DNA from 3 places in the Lysinibacillus sp. NPDC097162 genome. Region 2 is predicted to be linked to each of the others. Evidence: riboswitches for the same ligand, from Rfam matches in the RefSeq annotation. Region 2 holds a riboswitch; each other region holds the start of a gene.

Region 1 (5,536 bases), 1.6 Mb from region 2:
AAAATGTCATCATATTAGTCGAACTCTATATCGTTGATGTCCGCTTCGGTGTGCGCTTTCCGCGGGCATGACGTAAGCCGCAACCTTCGCTAACGCGCGGTTTGTTGCGTCTTACACTGCGTGCGTTCCCGCAGGAGTCGCCCACCTTCGCTACCATCAACTCGTGTTCTCTTCTAATTTTTTATTTACTGCAAAAGAATGAACAGCTATAGTTTCATTCTTCTTACATAGCGTAAAAACGCCATCACATTAGTCGAACTCTTTCTGCTTTACCGTTGATGTCCGCTTCGGTGTGCGCTTTCCGCGGGCACAACGTAAGCCGCAACCTTCGCTAACGCGCGGTTTGTTGCGGCTTACACTGCGTGCGTTCCCGCAGGAGTCGCCCACCTTCGCTACCATCAACTCGTGTTCTCTTCTAATTTTTTATTTACTGCCAAAGAATGAACAGCTATAGTTTCATTCTTCTTACATAGCGTAAAAACGCCATCACATTAATCGAACTCTTTCTGCTTTACCGTTGATGTCCGCTTCGGCGTGTGCTTTTCGCGGGCACGATGTAAGCCGCAACCTTCGCTACCATCAACTAGATTGCATATACTATTTCCTTCGCTCTAAGAACAAACCTTATTCCTCGTCAATTATTATTTATCTATTAGCGCCATAGACTCTGCTAATGTAGCCATATTGCTCATCATCGAACAAGCTGCGTCTAGAATTGGAAACGCTAATGCTGCGCCAGAGCCCTCGCCCAATCGCATATTCATATGAAGCATCGGCTCTACTCCTAGCAATTCGGCTGCTATTTTTGCCCCAGGTTCTTCTGATGCATGAGAAGGTATGATATAGTCTTGTACTTTTGGTTCAAGCTCATATGCAATTAGTGCAGCTACTGTAGAAATAAAGCCATCAATGACAACTGGTTTGCGATTTGCGGCAGCCGCAAGGATTACTCCAGCCATAGCCCCTATTTCTAACCCACCAACTTTTGCAAGTATATCGATTGCATCATGACGATTAGGTTTGTTTATTTCGATAGCCTTTTGAATAACAGCTACTTTATGTTCAATTCCTCCTAACCCTAGCCCTGCACCGAATCCCGTCACTTCATGCGGATGACAAGCATGAAGTACTGATAATATAGCTGCACTAGGTGTTGTATTGCCTATCCCCATTTCACCAGTACCAAGAACATTTGCTCCTTTTGCTATTTCTGATGTCGCTATTTCTATGCCTACTTCAATTGATTGGACTGCTTCTTCCCTCGTCATCGCTGGACCTTTCGCCATATTATCCGTACCATATTTAATTTTTTTTATTAGTACACCAGCATTAAGCGGAATATCCTCTTTGACACCGACATCCACCGTTACAATTTTTGCATTTGTTATTTTAGCAATAGCACAAACACCTGTTACCCCTTTAGGAAAATTCAATGTTTGAAAAAATGTTACGTTTTGTGGATTCGATGTTACCCCTTCGTCACAAACACCGTGATCTGCCGCACAAACGATGATCACTTTGTTATCGAGTTTAGGATATAGTTCTCCCGTAATCCCAGTTAGTTGTATAGCAAGCGACTCCAGCTTCCCTAAACTGCTTGGTGGCTTGCTAAGAGAATCTATACGTTCCTTTGCATTTTCCATCATTTTGTTGTTAGTACGTTGAATGTGTTGAATCGTTTGTTGTAGCAATTGCATCATCATCTCTCCTTTTTTTAGCCTTTTACATAAAAGAATGAAAAAAATAGAAAAGCCTGTAGTTTATTTCATAACAAATAAACTACAGACTTTTCCATCGTCCATATCATCCGAAGCAATTAGGCAGGTCTCCTGGCTCAATCTCAACATTTTATAGAACCTTCCCAGCCATCGCTAGTGGTATTCTCTATAAAACTCCATTTTACAGTGGTGGGACCGCTAAAGCATTTCACTTTATTCCCTATTCTCCCAACGTGGGCACCTAATGCTTTTATGTAATTAATTTAAATTTACGACAAAGTTTTTTGAGTGTCAATATTGTTAAAAGTTTTGGTAACAGCACTTTTTGCATTGCCATCATTTAATATAAACAAAAAAATGAGGTATTTAACAACTGACTTGTTAAATACCTTCATCTTACATTATTTAAATTCTAATTCCCCATCATAGGCAAGCATGCCGCCTTCAAGATTTGTTACATCAAAGCCTTGTGCTTCTAAATAAGCACATGCATTTGCCGAGCGTCCGCCAGCTTTACATACGATAATATAAGGCTTAGATCTATCTATCTCATCTAAACGCTCTGGAATTGTTCCAAGCGCTATATGCTTAGCACCAGGAATGACACCTTGTGCTACCTCATCATCTTCTCGCACATCAATAATGTATAGGTCTTCGTTAGCATCTAGTTGTTCTAATAATTGCGTTGTATCCATTGATTTCATCTTTATAGTCCTCCAATATATCAATTTCCTATTACATTATAGCGTGAACGAAAAAAAACAGCTAGTGATGTAGCACTAGCTGCTTAAAATGACTCTATTCTTCTGTCTCTAAAAATTCGACTTGCTTTGCTGGAACGAAAGTAGAAATTGCGTGTTTGTAAATGAGATGCTGTTTGCTTTCAGCATCAACTAATAATACTGTAAAGTTGTCATAGGATTTCACTGTTCCTTTTAACTGGAACCCGTTTAACAGAAACACAGTTACAAAAACACTGTTTTTACGTAGATGGTTCAAAAACGTATCTTGCAAATTGATTGATTTCATAGATTGCGCCTCCCCTACTCTCTTTCTACCTCTTCATTCCTATAGTAGCATGTTATACCAATTTATCAATTAGTAATTTTTAGAAATTATTAAAGTTTTTAGTCTTTTTCAATAAAATGAATGTCCATCTTATTACGGAAATAAGTAAGTTGTCTTTTCGCGTAGCGACGAGAATTTTGTTTTAAACTTTCAATTGCTTCTTCTAATGTGCATCTACCATCTAAGTAATCATACAATTCCTTATAGCCAATCGCTTGTATTGACTGTACACCTCGAATATTTTGCTGCCATAACCCTTTTACTTCTTGTAACAGCCCTTTGTCCATCATCAAATCTACTCGGCGATTTATGCGATCATAAAGCTCATCGCGTGACATATTTTCTCCAAGCCCTAAAATCAAATGGCGATAAAGGGGGATTTCTCCACGATTATGTTCATCTGAAGCTTTTGAAACACCACTTAATTCAATCATTTCTAATGCTCGAATAACACGTCTTGTATTATTCGGATGAATTGTTTCTGCCGTTTTCGGATCCAATGCTAGTAGTTTTGCATGCATTGCTTCAGGACCCAACTTTTCTAGCTCCTCATAATACGCCTTACGTGCTACCTCATCTACCTGCTCCTCCGTAAATTGGAAATCATAGAGCACTGCTTGTACATATAATCCAGAGCCTCCAACAATAATTGGCAACTTCCCGCGTGCCTGTATTTCACTAATTTTGGCACGCACCAGTTTTTGATAATCCGCTACTGAAAATGATTCTGTTGGCTCTTTGAAGCTTAATAAATGATGTGGTACACCTTGCATCTCTTCCTCGGTAATTTTCGCTGTACCAATATTTAAGTCTTTATAAATTTGCATCGAATCGCCATTAATAATTTCACCATTATACTTTTTTGCTAGCTCAATGCTCAGTGCTGTTTTACCAGAGGCCGTTGGTCCAACGATTGCAACAACCTCTGCTTGCTGAATTTTATTTTGTATCATACTTTTTTAACCACCGTAATAAAACTTGATGAACCGCCTGATGATTGTCTTCATTTAAAATTTCGTGTCGCTTATCTTCAAATAAATAGACTGTAACATCCTGTATACCTGCTTCTACAAAACGCTCTGCCACTGTATACACTCCTTGACCACCGTCACCAACAGGGTCCTTGCTACCACTTATCAAAAGGATCGGTAAGTTTTTATTTATTTTTTCAATCTCTTTTTTTCGATTTAGCACCATAAGGCCAGCCGTTAAATCAACAAAAAATTGGTTTGTTGGTATAAAGCCACAATATGGATCATCAATATATTTTTGCACCTCATGCTCTACAGAACATAACCAATCATACGCTGTTTTAGCATTTGGAACTTGCTTATTGAAGCTCCCAAAACTCAATTTATTTAATAAAGGGCTCTCCAACTCTTTGCCCATCTGCATTGCTAATACTTGTGCAACATAATGTCCAATCTTATGCAATGTTGAAACGTTTCCTGTTCCACAAAGTATAACGTTATCCACGCCATTGCCGTAAAGCTGAATATACCTTCTAGCAATAAAAGAACCCATACTATGACCGAACAAAATGAAAGGCACATCTGCATACTGGGCATGCATAGTTATTATCACTTCATGGGCATCTTCAACAACACGGTCAAAACCATTTTTCTCAGCGAAAAAACCTAATGTGCCGTTATAAGATGCTGTTTCTCCATGTCCACGATGATCATGCATCGTAACTGCATAGCCTGCTGCACATAGTATTCGAGCAAATTTTAGATAACGTCCACTATGCTCTGCCATGCCATGTAAAATATGAAAATGACCTATGCATGGAATAGCCGGAGTCAATGTTCGCGTAAACACAAAATGTCCATCCGACATTTTCATATAACGCTCTTCCATTTACTACACCTCCACATCTGCAAAACTTGTCGCATCTATTATGGCTTGTTCTAATTGAGCAACATAAGTATTTCTTTGGGATTCTGAGTAGTGAAAACGCTGTTGCATTACTTGAATTACTTGCTCCTTATATCGTTTCACTGCATCAATATCAAAGTATAATAATCCCGTACGACGAATAAAGAAATCACAAGGTGTATAAACCATTTCCGCTTCTATACCATAGAGCAGCATCGCATGTAACACGAGAGGCATCGTACTGCCATGCTCATGCAAATACTTTACCTGATCAAATAAAGCGTCAACATTTGTACCATACTTTTGCACAAGATGCTTTGCTTCATCATAATTCAGGCCATACTGAACACCCTCTCTAGCTTTATATGCAGTATAATCAGGGAAATTAATAGCATTTATGCCCTTTGCACCCGAAAGCGACAGCTCACGTGTCATACATGGACTTGCATGCTTAAATTTATGTGTTTTGACAATTTTATCAACAATTGTTTCGGCCATTTGGCGGTAGCCTGTTAGCTTGCCACCAGCAATGGTCATCAAACCACTTGATGCTGTCCAAATCTCATCTTTACGCGAAATTTCAGAAGGGTCTTTACCTTTTTCGAAAATAAGTGGACGTACACCTGCCCAAGAAGATTCAACTGTTTCTCTTGTAATTTCGGCTGTTGGAAAAACATTTTTAGCAGCCTCAATTAAATAATCTACATCTTGTTGTGTTGCAGTAGGGTGTATAGGATTTCCTTCATAAACTGTATCCGTTGTCCCTAAATATGTTTTACCATCACGTGGAATTGCAAAAGCCATACGACCATCTGGAATATCAAAATAGACTGCCTGTTGCAATGGGAAGTGCTTTTGATTGAGTACAATAT
Region 2 (5,536 bases):
AAAAAGTACGGTAGCATAATAATTTTTTTAGCACCGAGCTTGACACAGCGTTCAATGCCTTCTTCAACGCGCGGATCTGTCACGCCCATAAATGCGCTTTCCACATACTGAACGTTTAGTTTTTCCCATAACAAACGTGTAATTTTATAAAAATCACCATTTGCCGCTGGGTCACTGCCACCACGTGCAATTAATAAAATAGCAGTATCTTTATGTTCTTCCTCAGTATTGAAGTCGATTTCTGCTAAGCGGTCTTCTAAAATAGCAAAAATTTCGTCATGAATACCGATTGTTTGTCCATACGTGAATGTAATATTTGGATAATGCTCACGTGCATGTTCGATTTCTGCTGGAATATGCATTTTTGAATGACCTGCATGAAGTAAAATAATCGGAATTACATGTACCTCTGTAGCACCCTTCTTCACACAATTCGTTATACCATCTTCAATGTTTGGCGAGGCAAACTCTAAAAAACATGTTTCTACTAAAAAGCTTTCATCGATACGTGGCGTCATTTGCTCTATAAACGTTCGTACCTCGTCATTTCCTGCTGCTAAACGGCTACCATGGCCAACAAATAAAATTGCTTTCATCTTTTATCTCCTCACTAGTCGCCGCACGGAGCTGGCTCTACTTTTATTTTTGACGACATATCTTGATACGTAAAATGCAATATTTTTTTCACCCGTTTGAAGTACTTAAATAAGCGTTCATTTGGATGTGCATTTGCCTTATATTCCTCAATAATGTCTGTAATAAGCGGAATAAGCTGTTCTGGCTCTAGTCCCTCTACAACCGGCTGTGCTGCATGTGCAGTACGCCCTACTGGTTTCGCACCGATAAAAACATCAAATTTACTTTTCCGGTAGACGATACCTATATCGTCAAATACTGCACGATAACACGCCATGCCACAGCCATTAAAACCAATGTTCAGTGTTTTAGGCAACGACAACCCACCAAGCTTTGCTTGAATCTCCTCTGCATATGGAATTGAATCTGCCTTCTCGCCATAACAGAAGTCACAAGCCTTTAATGACAGCACATCCCCAATTGGTGCGAGTAAAAAGCCTACTTCTCTTAACTTTTCAGTAATAATTTCTGGCTCTGTCGTTGGAATTTTTAAATGAATTTGATGGTCAGGTGTATATTCCATCGTGCCTTCATCTCCCACAACTTCAGCTAACGTCATCATTTGCTGTGGAGTGAAAAATTTATTTGCTACCCCAGGACTAACAGCAAGTTCAAAAATCGACTCCATTTTTTGCTGAACTAACTTCGTTGTAGCCTTTGTGACAGTTGTTCCTTTCACCATGGCTAGTGCAGTTGCTGCCATTTCTAGAGATGATTTTTCTTGTACCGATACAGGCGCAGGTGCTATCGCAATACTACTTTTCAGACGTCCTGCATTTGGATCTGCAGCAAAGTCATGACTTGCAGTACCTGTTTCTTGGTTCATTGCCCACGGCTCATTTTCTTCTCTTAAACGCTGGTGTGGACGTAAAGGCTGTTTTTCTTCTCCAAGTGTATATTTGCGCTGATAGCCACGCGGTGTAATCATTTTATTGTCATAAAAAAATGTCGATGAATTTCCAATAATAACTGTAGTTAACATGCCGATATCATGCTCGAGCATCTCTGCTAAAGTCGTCATCGTTATTTCCTGACGATCACGGTAGGCACTTTTCACAAGTCCTACAGGTGTATCCGGTGATCGATATTCTAGTAAAATCCGTTGGGCTTCTACAATTTGACGTGTACGGCGACCACTTTTTGGGTTATATAACGCAATGACAAAATCGGCCATCGCCGCAGCTTCCACACGCTTTGCAATTAAATTCCAAGGTGTTAAATGATCGCTTAAACTAATCGTGCAAGAATCATGCATAATCGGTGCGCCTAGCAAACTTGCACACGAATTAATAGCAGAAATTCCTGGCACAATTTCGACTTCAACACCTGTTGCTTCCGTCCACCCAAGCTCAATTAGTACTTCATATACAAGTCCAGCCATCCCATATACGCCTGAGTCACCACTCGAAATAACAGAAACGATATTTCCAGCCTCCGCTTGACGTACCGCTTCTTGTGCTCGTGACACTTCTTCTGTCATACCAGTACTAACAATCGACTTCGCACTTACTAAATCTTGAATGAGCTCAACATACGTTTTATAACCGATAATAAATTCACTTTGTTGTAATGCCTCTACAGCACGTGTCGTAATATGCTTGAAATCTCCAGGTCCAAAGCCTACAACAAAAATCTTTCCTTTTTGCGCCATTTTTTACCCCTCTTTCACCTTGTCGATGCCTTTAATGGCTGTTGTTTGTGGGGTACGTTGCAACGTACCTTCTGTCAGTGTAAAAACATGCTCGCTGTGTAAAGAATCATGGTTTAAATCTTGTACAAGTGTTCTACCATGCTCAACTGTTGGTACACGATACCAATTTCCCTGTGGGTACGCGATCACAACACAAGCATCTTTACATCTGCCATTACAACGCGTTCTTGTCGTATGTATTTCCTTATCGAGTGCTAATTTCTCTATTTCGTCTCGTATTGCGAGCGTAATTTCCTCAGCTTCTTTTTTCATGCAACTACTACCATTACAAATAAAAAGATGGGTTTTCATGCCCTCTAAATTCCAAGTTGTCATTGCTTTTCTCCCCTCATTCTACTTTTAGGAAAAAGAAAAAACCTTTACTCGATATCGAAGAGTAAAGGTTTTATAGAAGCCAAAATAAAAACGAATATACACGTATCCGCTCTCGCTTCACTTCTCCCTCCGAAAAGTTTGCATATCATCAACTAAGCAGGTTTCCTGACTTAAGCTTCCTCTTACTTTCGCGCCTTCCCAAGTTTTCAGTGGCATTGCGATTTCATCAGCTATTACAGTAGCGGGGGCTGTATCGGATTTACACCGATTTCCCTATTATCTCGAAGTATATCGAGCACTTAATGATGGATTTATATTTAAATTTTGAAATGAAATGTTAATAAAACGAATATAAAACTGTTTCTATCATAGCCTATCATTTTTATACTTTTCAACATTTCTTTTTTATTTATTAGATTTTTATTAAAATTTCAACAAATATTTCATTAAAATTGATAGATTTTCTCTGACATTTATCTGAATTTTCTAGATTGTTATTTTATAAAAAATTTTTTACAAAAAAAAAGGATAGCTTATGATTGGAAAAACATGTTACACTTCATCGTGAAAACTCACAACTTCATCTTTTTTCGGTGCGAAGTGTATACATTTCGCTTAAAAGGGAAGCCGGTTCAAGTCCGGCGCGGTCCCGCCACTGTACTAGGGAATTTTATAGAAAATGTCACTGTCCATAGGACGGGAAGGCCTATAAAATGTTGAACTAAAGCCAGGAGACCTGCCGAGAAAATCGTGATCGTTTCAACCTACGAGGATAGGTGTGCGGCTTGGCAAATGACAGTTCTATTTGCTTTTTCAGCTATGCACTTTTTCCGAAACGGAGAAGTGCTTTTTTTTATTGCGCACGCTACATTCGAAAATTACTGTTGAGGAGGAAAGGTTTTGAAATTTTCTTTTTGGAAACTTAGTTATTTCTTAGTGGCTCTTTTACTAGTACCAAAACGAGCGTTTGCCATGCATATCATGGAAGGATTTTTGCCGATTGAATGGGCGATTTTTTGGTGGGTTATTTCGATTCCATTTATTATTTTAGGATTACGTTCTATTCGTAAAACAATTGACGAAAATCCTGAAACGAAAATGATATTAGGCTTATCAGGTGCATTCGCATTCGTCTTATCGGCACTGAAAATTCCATCAGTAACAGGAAGTTGCTCACATCCTACTGGTGTTGGCCTTGGTACAGTTCTTTTCGGACCATTAGCCATGAGTGTGATTGGAACAATCGTTTTATTATTCCAATCATTACTTTTAGCACATGGTGGTATTACCACTTTAGGTGCAAATGCTTTCTCTATGGCGATTGTAGGACCAATTATTGCGTATTATGTCTTTAAAGGTTCTCAAAAAATCGGTCTATCATTCTCTATTGCTGTCTTTTTTGCAGCGATGCTTGGGGACTTAGGTACATATGTTGTCACTTCAGTTCAATTAGCATTGGCTTTCCCTTCTGAAGTAGGAGGCTTTATGGCTTCATTCACAAAATTTGCAGGTATTTTTGCTTTAACACAAATCCCTCTAGCAATTAGTGAAGGAATTTTAACAGTTATCGTTATGAATTTCTTAAAAAAATACAATGTGAGCGAATTAAAGGCACTACGTGTTTTCTCAGCAAAGGAGGCACATTAGGATGAAGAAAAATTTACTGCTACTAGCTGTCGTTGTACTTTTAGCAATCATCCCTCTTTTCGTACAAAAAGGTGCAGAATTCGGTGGTGCAGACGGAGAAGCTGAAGCTGCAATCGGTGAAATTAATGCAGAATATGAACCATGGTTTGAAAGCTTATGGGAGCCACCAAGTGGTGAAATTGAAAGCTTATTATTCGTATTACAGGCTGCGATTGGTGCTGGCTTTATTGGCTATTTCGTAGGCTATATGCGCGGCAAGCATAAGGAAGGTTAAACGATGTTACTCATTGATAAGTATGCTTATATGAATAAACTAGCGTCCGTTCATCCGTTAGAAAAAATGACGTTTTCCTTGGGGTTACTGCTATTGTCGCTTATCGTGAGAGATGAACTTATTTCACTCATTACATTTATTGTAATGAGTGCTTTTATCATTTTAGGCGCAAAAATCCCTTTCCAATACTATGCGAAATTACTGCTGTTACCAGGATTTTTTCTGCTATCCAGTTTACTATCTATTTTGATTTCAATTGCACCAAATTCAAGTAACCTCCCAGCACATTTCTGGGCATTTTCTCTTAGTAATTGGACTTTTTTCATCGGAAATGAAAGCTTGATCACAGCACAGCAGCTATTGTTCTCTGTATTAGGCAGTATTAGCTGTTTATACTTTTTAATTTTAACGACATCGGTCCAATCTATTTGTCACGTCTTACGTCAATGGCGTCTTCCTGCTTTATTTGTAGAATTAGTAGAGCTAACGTATCGATTTATTTTCATCTTTTTAAATAGCATGCAAAAAATTCATCTTGCTCAACAATCACGCCTTGGCTATCAATCACCTATGCAATGGCTACGGTCGATTTCCATGCTTATTGCAGCATTGTTTGCGGAAATGTTTCAACGTAGTCGTGAACTAAATAATGCGATGCTAGCACGTGGTGGCGAATCTGTTTATTGGCAAGACAGTGTATGTTATAGCAAGAAAAACTGGTTTAGAATTGTTTTTATATTTTTATTCCTCGTAATATATGGAGGTTTTTTCTCATGACAGAGCTTTATTTTGATCTTAAACATTTATCATATGCCTATGCAGACGGTACCGAGGCACTTACAGATATTTCATTGCAAATTCCAAAGGGGAAAAAAATCGCCCTACTAGGTCATAATGGTGCTGGCAAATCAACACTATTTCAGCATCTAAATGGAATTTTAAAACCGACCGAT
Region 3 (5,536 bases), 310 kb from region 2:
CGAGCTAATGGGGTGCTTAAAGTTCTAAGTATTAATGTCATAGGAGCTGCAAGTACAATGAATAACGGTGCTAGCATACCCAAAAGTAAATGGCTAAACATGTGTGCTGTAAAATCTATAGAAGCACGATTTGCTAAAGGACCTACAACAGCACTAATCGCCAATAAAATTCCAAAAACTAAACTTACTATACGATTAAATGGCCATGTTTTATAATTTCGATTTGTAATTACAGTAGCACTAATATACAAAATTAATATGGTAATAAACAAAATTAAAAAAACTAGTTGAGGATGAATGATTCCAAAACCATCATGACTAGGACCACCCTCTAATATTTGGTGATGGTCAGCGTTCATTAGTGGTAGCCTCTACTTGAAGATTTTTATTGCTAGTACGAACAGCAAGATAAAGTCCGATTATGAGAATAATTGCAGCAAGTACATTCCAAATTACATCGTATACGATAACATTTTCTACATACCTAATCTGGTGTATTCGCATTAGCTTATGTTGAATGATGCCATCATATAATTGGAAACCTCCTGCACCTAGTAACATGCCACCAACCCATCTCTTCAACAAAAACCCACTTTTACGACGAATATCTGCAAGTAAAAATAATCCTGCAATAGTAGCAAACCAACTAATTGCATGGAATATACCATCAGAAATTAAGCCAATATCCGTTGTAGACTTATCATAAAAATGATGCCAGCGAAATAATTGATGAAAAATAGTCTCATCTATAAAAGCTACTAGGCCTATCCCAAATAGAAACCCTGACAATAAATTCCGGCTTACATAAACTTGTGTATTGTTATGATTGTTTAAGATGGTCATTCCATCCCCCCTACATTTAGATTTTCGTCCTTATCATTCCCTAATTTTTAATATTTCAACCCAACTTTACCTAGCGTATCAGGCTAAAACTTCTTCTTTAAAGATATTATTTTTAACATCTATACCCCTACCTAGTCATCTATTGTTTCCATTAAAGAAGAGCTAGCTCTAGCCAGCTCTTTGCTTTTATTCAGTTGTTTAAAACGACACGACTCCAAAGGCAGAAATCAATGAAGGCTTTAATGCTTGCCAAAATTCAGCGCTATTTGTTCTACGATAAAATTTATGGAAAGGTTCATTTGGGCGAGCGTGTTTCTGATAATGCCTGATAATTTGTTGTAGAAAGCTTTCTATTTTTTGTACTGAAACTCTTTTAGCAAATAGTGTACCCGCCTTTGCATTGGCCCCCATCGGCACGGCACCTAAGTAAACATCGAAGCTATCCTTTTGATAAACAAGCCCAATATCATCATATACAGCATTATAGCAAGCCGATGCACAGCCATTAATATTTAACCGTAGTCTAGAAGGCACAGTTTCTTCATGTAATGCTTCGTATAGGTGTTCGGTTATTTCGGCAGCCTCCATTTTGTCCCCATCACAAAAATCACATGCTTTTATCGCAACGATAGGACCTTGCTTTGCAATATATAAGCCTGCTTCTTGAAGCTCATTGATAATTTCATTCACGTTTATAGTTGGGACGGACAAAAGGATACTATAGGAAGCCGAGTATTTAATTGCGCCGCTATCACCTACAACCTCAGCAATTTTTTGAAATTGAGCTGGTGTATAATGCTTATTGATAATACCTGGACTTACTGCAAGGCGTGTAAAATTTCCATTTGTATTTAGTTTTTCAAATGTTCGATCTGGTGTATTTGAACGAAAGGCATTCATTGTTTGTTCTCCTTATGAAAAAGAGCTAGCAAGTAGCTAGCTCTTTCGATTGTTATTTAAAAGTTTTCAGGATAAAAACCTTTTGCTAAAATTTCAATAGCCTCTGCAGCACGAACCCCTTCTGAAGCTGCTGAAAGTGGTAAAATGACAAAGCGTTCATTTTTCACAGCATCTGTTTCTTTTAATGCCGGATCACTTTTTAGGAATTTAATTTTGTCTTCTGCTGTTTGGGAACCATAATCAATTACGACAATGACTTCAGGGTTACGTTCAACTGTTTCTTCTTTTGATACCGTTGTCCAGCCCGATTCAACATCGCCAAAAATGTTTTTACCGCCAGCAACTGTGACAAGTTCATCCATAAAGTTTTGTGCCGCTGTAAAGACTTCCTTGTCCCCACTATCGAAAACTAGAACACGTAATTCTTTTTCACCTTGGGGTAACTTTGCGCGAACAGCATCAACATCCTTTGTCATCTGTTCAATTAATGCCTCTCCGCGGTCTTCAACACGGAAGATTTTTGCAATATTACGGATATCCGTAAATATATCCTCTAACGTTGGTTTTGTAATACTTGAAGAAGTATGTAAATATGTGTGAATACCAAGTGCTTCTAACTCTTCTGGTGTACCAACACCCTTTTCGCTAAAGCCACTTTTCCACCCAGCGTATAAAAAATCCGCTTCACTATCAATTACTTGTTCTTTTGTCGGATACTGCTCCGCTATCACTGGTACTTTATCGTAAGCTGCTTGTAAAGGTTCATAAATTTTATCATCTAAATAAGCAGTACCAACCATTGAATCTTCTAAACCTAATGCTAGCATTATTTCTGTAACGTGCTGATTTAAGCTAATCGCCTTTTTAGGAGCTTCTGTATAAACTTGTGTCGTATCGTTATTATCAATTGTTACTTCTTTTGCCTCTGCTTGTGCTGGTTCAATGTTTTCACTTTGTGCAGCTGATTCTGAATCATCTTTTGCACTACAAGCGCCTAAAATGCTCAATAGTGCCATTGCAAGAACTAGCCACATGCCTTTCCATTTGTTCATGTTTGTTTCTCCTTTAGTTTGTAATTTTTCATCTTTATAGTAAGAAATCAATGACTTCTTTGCTATTGATTACGAGCACTTCTTGACGCTTCATTTCCTGGTAAAAGCATGAATTGCTGTTTGCTACGGTTCCTGCTTAAACTACTGCACATCAAAATGGACACAAAAAACCCTCTTGTTTCCAAGAGGGCGGCATAGTGAAAAAACAATGGTTATTCAACCAATCACTATTCCCATCCTCGTGGTGTTAAGTAAAATAATATATATTGGCAGGTATCCTGGCTTAGGTTCAACGTTTATACGTCTTCCCATAGTTAAACTACAGTGACTGTGTTGTATAAACTCCCCATTTACAGTTGCGGGACAGCATCGGATTTACACCGATTTCCCTTTTAAGCAAATGATATAAACCATTTGCACCAATATATAGAAGTATTAAGTTATAAAAATAGCCTAGCAGAAGTAATTTTTGTTTTCAATCACACAAAAAAATCCATAACTAATAATTACGAATAATTGACCACTATTCAAACATAAACGAGAACTATTCTACTCGAAATGTTTTTAAGCACTATCTGTTACAATAGGAATATAGGAAAAATAGAAATGAGGATTTTTTATGTATAAAACGATTGGTGTGCTCGCACATGTCGATGCAGGAAAGACAACCTTTTGTGAACAACTACTATTCCATACGAACAGTATTCAAACGCGCGGAAGAGTCGATCACCAAGATACTTTTTTAGATAATCATACTATCGAACAAGCTCGTGGTATTACCATTTTTGCTGAACAAGGACGGATGCAAATTGGGGATGATACATACACACTAATTGATACGCCTGGGCATGTCGACTTTTCACCAGAGATGGAACGCGCAATTCGTGTAATGGATTACGCCATTATTATCGTAAGCGCAGTAGAGGGTGTACAAGGACATACTGAAACCGTGTGGCAATTGCTACGTCAATACAACGTACCAACCTTCTTCTTTATTAATAAGATAGATCGTGAAGGCGCTGATGTAGATGCCGTTATGAAGCAGCTTCGAAAGGAATGTTCGAAGGACGTACTTTTAATAGACGACCCATTGCGTACAGATTATGTCCAGAGCCACATTGCTGAATGGCTAGCTGAACGTGATGAACAACTACTCGATGCCTATTTGACAGAAACTCTCGATGCACAAACATGCCTATTACAGTTGCAAAAGTTGATTAAACAAGAGCAAACATTTCCTTGCTTTACTGGTGCGGCATTAAAGGATATTGGAATAAAAGAATTTTTATCACAGCTCCCTCTACTTACGGAGACTCGATTCGACCATCAAGCACCATTTCAAGGTGAGGTATTTAAAATTCGCCATGATGGAACTCAACGGTTAACGTTTATCAAAGCATTGCAAGGAACTTTACATACACGCCAAGACTTTACATTTGGTGATGTGACTGAAAAAATAACTGAAATTCGTTTATATAATGGCAGCCGTTTTGACACAACACAAGAAGTGCAAGCAGGAGAAATTTTCGCGGTTAAAGGGCTTAGTCTAGCAAAAGTCGGTGATATTTTAGGTAGTACAATACCTCCTCAGCCATATGAGCTTGTGCCTACGTTACAAGCTAAAGTACAGTATGATGGACAACAGCATATAAAAGAAGTTTTACAAGTATTCCGTTTACTTGAAGCGGAGGAACCATCGTTACGAGTCGTTTGGCATGAGAAATTCCAAGAAATCCATGTACATATTATGGGGGTTATTCAACTTGAAGTACTTGCTGAAGTGTTAAAAAATCGCTTTTCACTTTCTGTTACTTTTGGTGAGCCAAAAATCTTATATATGGAATCAATCGTAACAACTGTAACAGGATACGGTCATTTCGAGCCTTTAAAACATTATGCTGAGGTACACCTGTTAATGGAGCCTAATATTCGTGGAACTGGTAACACTTTTGTTAACGCTTGTCATGCTGATGATTTATCAGTTGGAAACCAACGACTAATTGAAAAACATCTATTTGAACGAGAGCATCACGGTGTTTTAACAGGCTCCCCAGTGACAGATGTATGCTTCACCCTTTTGACAGGACGTGCTCATATCAAGCATACAGAGGGTGGCGATTTTCGCGAAGCAACTTTCCGTGCACTTCGACAAGGGCTGGAGCAAGCCGAAAATATATTGCTTGAACCATATTATCGCTTTAAATTGAAAGCATCGAATGATTTTATCGGTCGTATGATGAACGATATCCAGCAAGCAGATGGTACTTTTGATGACCCTCTATTAACAGAGGAACAAGTAACATTAACAGGACGAGTTCCTGTTGCAACATTTATGCATTATAGTACTACTTTCGCTGCTTATACAAACGGCAAAGGGTCAATTTCGTTACAATTTGATGGCTATGATAAATGCCATAATAGTGAAGAAATAATTGCACAAATCAATTACAATAAACAGGCAGATCCCGACTATACATCATCAAGTATTTTTTGTGCGAAAGGAAAGGGCTATTCAGTTCCTTGGTATGAGGCAAAAGAAGCCATGCATTGCTTGTAATTATCCGAGAAACCGCACTTTCCAAAGCATAACAGCGATTGGGGAAGGTTTATCGGTTATTTAGCAAGTTTTATTGGCGATTTGAATGGTTTTATCGGCGATTCAGCGACTTTTATCGGCGATTTTAAAGGTTTTATCGGCGATTCAGCCAGTTTTTATGGCGATTTCAAAAGTTATCCATAAA

What was found. Region 2 has a riboswitch for cobalamin ahead of ACIQXW_RS09635 ((2Fe-2S) ferredoxin domain-containing protein). Riboswitches for the same ligand answer to the same signal wherever they lie in the genome.
Region 1: linked by a shared signal. The riboswitch ahead of cobT (nicotinate-nucleotide--dimethylbenzimidazole phosphoribosyltransferase) and the one ahead of ACIQXW_RS09635 ((2Fe-2S) ferredoxin domain-containing protein) in region 2 are both predicted to bind cobalamin.
Region 3: linked by a shared signal. The riboswitch ahead of ACIQXW_RS07910 (ABC transporter substrate-binding protein) and the one ahead of ACIQXW_RS09635 ((2Fe-2S) ferredoxin domain-containing protein) in region 2 are both predicted to bind cobalamin.

The regions. Positions count from the first base shown of each region.
Region 1 is NZ_JBIWDT010000001.1:303,834-309,369, reverse strand. Features, by position in the region: gene cobT (nicotinate-nucleotide--dimethylbenzimidazole phosphoribosyltransferase) at 642-1,697, opposite strand; cobalamin riboswitch at 1,803-1,978, opposite strand; gene ACIQXW_RS01445 (rhodanese-like domain-containing protein) at 2,120-2,422, opposite strand; gene hfq (RNA chaperone Hfq) at 2,517-2,747, opposite strand; gene miaA (tRNA (adenosine(37)-N6)-dimethylallyltransferase MiaA) at 2,846-3,739, opposite strand; gene ACIQXW_RS01430 (alpha/beta fold hydrolase) at 3,726-4,646, opposite strand; gene ACIQXW_RS01425 (glycerol-3-phosphate dehydrogenase/oxidase) at 4,650-5,536, opposite strand, start outside.
Region 2 is NZ_JBIWDT010000001.1:1,889,516-1,895,051, forward strand. Features, by position in the region: gene ACIQXW_RS09625 (sirohydrochlorin chelatase) at 1-596, opposite strand, end outside; gene cobJ (precorrin-3B C(17)-methyltransferase) at 611-2,287, opposite strand; gene ACIQXW_RS09635 ((2Fe-2S) ferredoxin domain-containing protein) at 2,291-2,662, opposite strand; cobalamin riboswitch at 2,801-2,980, opposite strand; cobalamin riboswitch at 3,237-3,420, shown strand; gene ACIQXW_RS09640 (energy-coupling factor ABC transporter permease) at 3,563-4,309, shown strand; gene ACIQXW_RS09645 (energy-coupling factor ABC transporter substrate-binding protein) at 4,311-4,583, shown strand; gene cbiQ (cobalt ECF transporter T component CbiQ) at 4,587-5,360, shown strand; gene ACIQXW_RS09655 (energy-coupling factor ABC transporter ATP-binding protein) at 5,357-5,536, shown strand, end outside.
Region 3 is NZ_JBIWDT010000001.1:1,578,580-1,584,115, forward strand. Features, by position in the region: gene ACIQXW_RS07895 (cytochrome c oxidase assembly protein) at 1-359, opposite strand, end outside; gene ACIQXW_RS07900 (DUF2243 domain-containing protein) at 349-843, opposite strand; gene ACIQXW_RS07905 (precorrin-3B methylase) at 1,042-1,743, opposite strand; gene ACIQXW_RS07910 (ABC transporter substrate-binding protein) at 1,800-2,795, opposite strand; cobalamin riboswitch at 3,047-3,234, opposite strand; gene ACIQXW_RS07915 (GTP-binding protein) at 3,415-5,352, shown strand.